One region of the Streptomyces sp. NPDC055189 genome, then DNA from elsewhere that is predicted to be linked to it. Evidence: riboswitches for the same ligand, from Rfam matches in the RefSeq annotation. Region 1 holds a riboswitch; the other holds the start of a gene.
The links. Region 1 has a riboswitch for glycine ahead of gcvP (aminomethyl-transferring glycine dehydrogenase). Riboswitches for the same ligand answer to the same signal wherever they lie in the genome.
Positions count from the first base shown of each region.

Region 2: another riboswitch for glycine. It lies ahead of gcvT (glycine cleavage system aminomethyltransferase GcvT); the one in region 1 lies ahead of gcvP (aminomethyl-transferring glycine dehydrogenase).

Region 1 is NZ_JBSGSG010000011.1:10,226-12,419, forward strand. Features, by position in the region: gene ACWFR3_RS10645 (DNA polymerase IV) at 1-304, shown strand, start outside; gene ACWFR3_RS10650 (PRC-barrel domain-containing protein) at 351-731, opposite strand; glycine riboswitch at 898-995, shown strand; gene gcvP (aminomethyl-transferring glycine dehydrogenase) at 1,192-2,194, shown strand, end outside.
Region 2 is NZ_JBSGSG010000078.1:3,760-5,953, reverse strand. Features, by position in the region: gene ACWFR3_RS36445 (enhanced serine sensitivity protein SseB) at 1-11, opposite strand, end outside; gene ACWFR3_RS36440 (AAA family ATPase) at 76-750, opposite strand; glycine riboswitch at 904-1,009, shown strand; glycine riboswitch at 1,010-1,130, shown strand; gene gcvT (glycine cleavage system aminomethyltransferase GcvT) at 1,166-2,194, shown strand, end outside.

The sequences.
Region 1 (2,194 bases):
GGCGCCGGGGGAGCGGGACGGGGAGAGTCCCGTGGAGGGCGTGGCCGAAATCGTCGAGGCGCCGGTCGCGCCGGCCGAGCGGCGGTGGGCCGCTGGGCACGATGTGCGGCATGCCGAGTACGGGCACGGGTGGGTGCAGGGCAGTGGCCTGGGGCGGGTGACGGTCCGCTTCGAGACGCCGCTTTCGGCAGTGCCGGGGCGGGTGCGGACCTTTCGGACCGATGATCCTTCGCTCGAGCCCGCGGAGCCGTTGCCCTTGGTGGCCCGGCCGGGGGACGGGGTCGAGCCGTGCCCCCTGCTGTGACGCCGGTCCCATTGGCCCTGCGGAAAGCCTGCCCGCAACAAGGCCCTCAGGTGCCCTCCTGGCCTGCGATCTTGCCGAAGTTCTGGTCCGGTGGGGGTGGGGACTGCGGGGGTGTGATGTCCAGGCCGTAGTGGTGGTAGAGCTGCAGTTCCTGTTCGGGGGAGAGGTGGCGGCCCACACCGAAATCGGGGGCGTCCTTGATCAGGGAGCGCTCGAAGGGGATGCGCAGGGTGCCGTCGCTCCTGAGCTCGCTGGGCTCCAGGGGGACGAACGCGTCCCGGCTGAACAGACCGGTGCGTATGGCGGCCCACTCCGGGGCGCCGGTGGCGTCGTCGAGATAGACCTCGTCGATCGTGCCGATCTTGGCCCCGTTCAGGTCGAACGCCTTCCGGCCGATCAGGTTGCGCGGATCGATATCGGTCTGCACGGTCCCTCCAACTGGTCGAGGCTTGTCGAAGAACTGGTCGAGGCTCGTCGAAGTGGGGCGTAACTCATCCTTGTTCGTTCGTAATCACTACGAAAGAGCACTTCGGGGCAGGCGGCCACTCGAGGGATGGGCCGTGGTCCTCGCTGGTAGGCTGGCGGATGGCTGCTGACCCCGTGCGGGAGAGCTCTCCGGTCGAAACACCGGAGGCGCCGAAGGAGCAACTCCTCCCCGGAATCTCTCAGGCCCCTGTACCGCACGGACGAGGTCACTCTGGAAAGCAGGGCGGGCGTCGGGCGGGCACGTTCGGAACCCTTCCTCACCGACGGTGAAAGCCGGGACGATGCCTCTCGCAGGCATGGCCCGGTGAAACTCTCAGGTTGAGATGACAGAGGGGGAGGCCGTCCGGGTACCCGTGCCGTGGTGCCCCTCGCAGGTCGCGTCAGACCAGGAGGCCTCCGCAATGACCGCCACCCCTCGCATCCCGCTTTCACAGCTCGAGCAGGGCATCCCCTTCGAGCAGCGGCACATCGGCCCCGATGTGGAAGCACGGGCCAAGATGCTCGCGCAGGTCGGATACGGCTCGCTCGACGAGCTGACCGCCGCCGCCGTACCGGATGTCATCAAGAACGCCGAGGCGCTGAAGCTGCCCGGAGCGCGCACCGAGGCCGAGGTCCTGGCCGAGCTGCGCTCGCTGGCGGACCGTAACCAGGTTCTCGATTCCATGATCGGGCTCGGCTACTACGGGACCTTCACGCCGCCCGTGATCCTGCGGAACGTCATGGAGAACCCCGCCTGGTACACCGCGTACACGCCGTACCAGCCGGAGATCTCCCAGGGGCGCCTCGAAGCGCTGCTGAACTTCCAGACCGTCGTCGCCGAGCTGACCGGCCTTCCCACCTCCGGTGCCTCGCTGCTCGACGAGGGGACCGCTGCCGCCGAGGCCATGGCCCTGTCGCGGCGTATGGGCAAGGTCAAGGACGGCGTCTTCCTGGTCGACGCCGACGCGCTGCCGCAGACCATCGCCGTGATCCAGACCCGCGCCGAGCCGACGGGCGTCGAGGTCGTGGTCGCCGATCTGAGCGAGGGCATCCCGGCCGAGGTCGCCGAGCGCGGTGTCGTCGGCGTACTGATCCAGTACCCCGGCGCCTCCGGTGCCGTACGTGACATCAAGCCCCTCATCGAGCAGGCGCACGAGCTCGGCGCCATAGTCTCCGTGGCCGCCGACCTGCTCGCCCTGACGCTGCTCACCTCGCCCGGTGAGCTCGGGGCCGACATCGCGGTGGGCACCACGCAGCGCTTCGGCGTGCCGATGGGCTTCGGTGGCCCGCACGCCGGCTACATGGCGGTGCGCGAGAAGTTCGCCCGCAGCCTGCCGGGCCGGCTCGTCGGAGTCTCCGTCGACGCCGACGGCAACAAGGCCTACCGGCTCGCGCTGCAGACCCGTGAGCAGCACATCCGCCGCG
Region 2 (2,194 bases), on a different contig from region 1:
GGAATATCCATCTGTGTGTCCAACCCCTGCTCTGTCCCGCTCTGCCTGCGGCACGACCCTAGCGCGGCGGGCCGCTCAGTCCCCGAAGCCGATCCCGCGCAGGACGCCCGCCGCTGGCCGGTCGAGCAGGATCGCCGAGCCGCAGCCGTGCGGCAGATCGCCCCGCTCGGCGGCGCCGACCAGCCGGCCGATGGTCCGGCGGTGGCGCGCGAAGGCGTACCTCGACACGCCGCGCCCGCGCGAGAGCTGGCCCTCTATGGCGGTGTCCGGCTCCACGTCGAGCAGCAGCAGATGCAGCGTCGCTCCGCGCCGCGCGGCCTCGCGGGCCAGCCAGCGGCGCACCCACGCCTGGGTGCCGCAGTCGTGCACCACGATGCCCTCGCCGGAGCGCAGGGCGGTGCGCAGGCCCGCGTAGTGCGCGAGGCGGACCAGGGGGCGGTAGACCGCGTACGGCAGCAGGGCCGGCATGCGCCGGGCCCAGCGGTCGCGGGTGTCCTGCGAGTCGATGCGCGGTCCTGCCACGGCCCGGCGCATCAGCGTGGACTTGCCGCTGCCCGGCAGACCGGAGACGACGATCAGGTCGCCCGCGCCGAACGTCAGCCGGTGCGGGCTGTGGCCCGTCCGCTGCCGCAGGTCGCGGACGACGGCCGCGGGCAGGGGGCCGCAGCTCTCCCTGGTGGGGGCGGCGGCCTGTTTGGGCAGGGCCACCCCCGTGCTGGTCGCGTAGACACTCGTCCTGCGCACCGTGATCGGCCTCCCCTAAGCGGTCACGTAACTGCTTCCCGCAGCTTCCCCGGCAAGTGTAAAGAGAAGGTAATGCGGCACAAGGGCATTACTCGATCGGCACTGCCCTGTGACAGGGGCGCGTGCAATGATGTGCCCGCAAACTCCATACAGGCCGTTTGAATCCGCGCGGGAGAGTTCCCGGTCACCGTCGAAAGACGCTCCGGGGCGCCGAAGGAGCAAGTCCCTCCCTTGAATCTCTCAGGCCCCGTACCGCGCGGGCGAGGCACATCTGAAAAGCGGGCCGCCCCGGCGGCTCCACCCAAGGTGCAAGTCATGACCTCCTGTACGAGATGTACGGACGGGTCGTGGTGAACCTCTCAGGTTCCGATGACAGATGGGGAGGATCGACCTCGCCCGTCATGCCCTGGGAGTTCCCTCTATGACTACCGTCCCCCGTCTGACCGCCCTCGATGCCGTGCATCGCGCGCTCGGCGCGACCATGACCGACTTCGCGGGCTGGGACATGCCGTTGCGCTATGGCAGCGAGCGCGACGAGCACGTCGCCGTGCGCACCAAGGCCGGTCTCTTCGATCTCTCCCACATGGGCGAGATCACGGTCACGGGTCCCGAGGCCGTCGACTTCCTGAACTTCTCGCTGGTGGGCAACATCGGCTCCATCGGTGTCGGCCGCGCCCGCTACACGATGATCTGTGCCGAGGACGGCGGGATCCTGGACGACCTGATCGTCTACCGGCTCGGCGAGCCCGACGCCCCGGAGTACATGGTCGTCGCGAACGCCTCGAACGCGCAGGTCGTGCTCGACGCGCTCACCGCCCGCGCCGACAGCTTCGACGTGGAGGTCCGCGACGACCGCGACGCGTACGCCCTGCTCGCCGTCCAGGGTCCCGAGTCCCCCGGCATCCTGAAGTCAGTCACGGACGCCGACCTCGACGGCCTGAAGTACTACGCGGGCCTGCCCGGCACGGTCGCGGGCGTCCCCGCGCTGATCGCCCGCACGGGCTACACCGGCGAGGACGGCTTCGAACTCTTCGTCGCTCCCGGTGACGCCGAGAAGCTCTGGAACGCGCTCATGGCGGCCGGCGAGTCCGTCGGCCTGGTCCCGGCCGGGCTCTCCTGCCGCGACACGCTCCGCCTGGAAGCGGGCATGCCGCTGTACGGGCACGAGCTGACGGCGGACCTCACGCCCTTCGACGCGGGCCTTGGCCGGGTCGTGAAGTTCGAGAAGACCTCGATGTCCGAGAACTTCCTGGGGCGCGCGGCGCTCGCGGCCGCCGCCGAGCGCGCCGAGACCGCTCCCCCGCGCAAGCTGGTGGGCCTGATCGCTTCAGGTCGCCGCATCCCGCGCGCGGGCTTCTCCGTGGTCGCCGACGGCAAGGTCATCGGCGAGGTCACCTCCGGCGCGCCGTCCCCGACGCTGGGCAAGCCGATCGCCATCGCGTACGTCGAC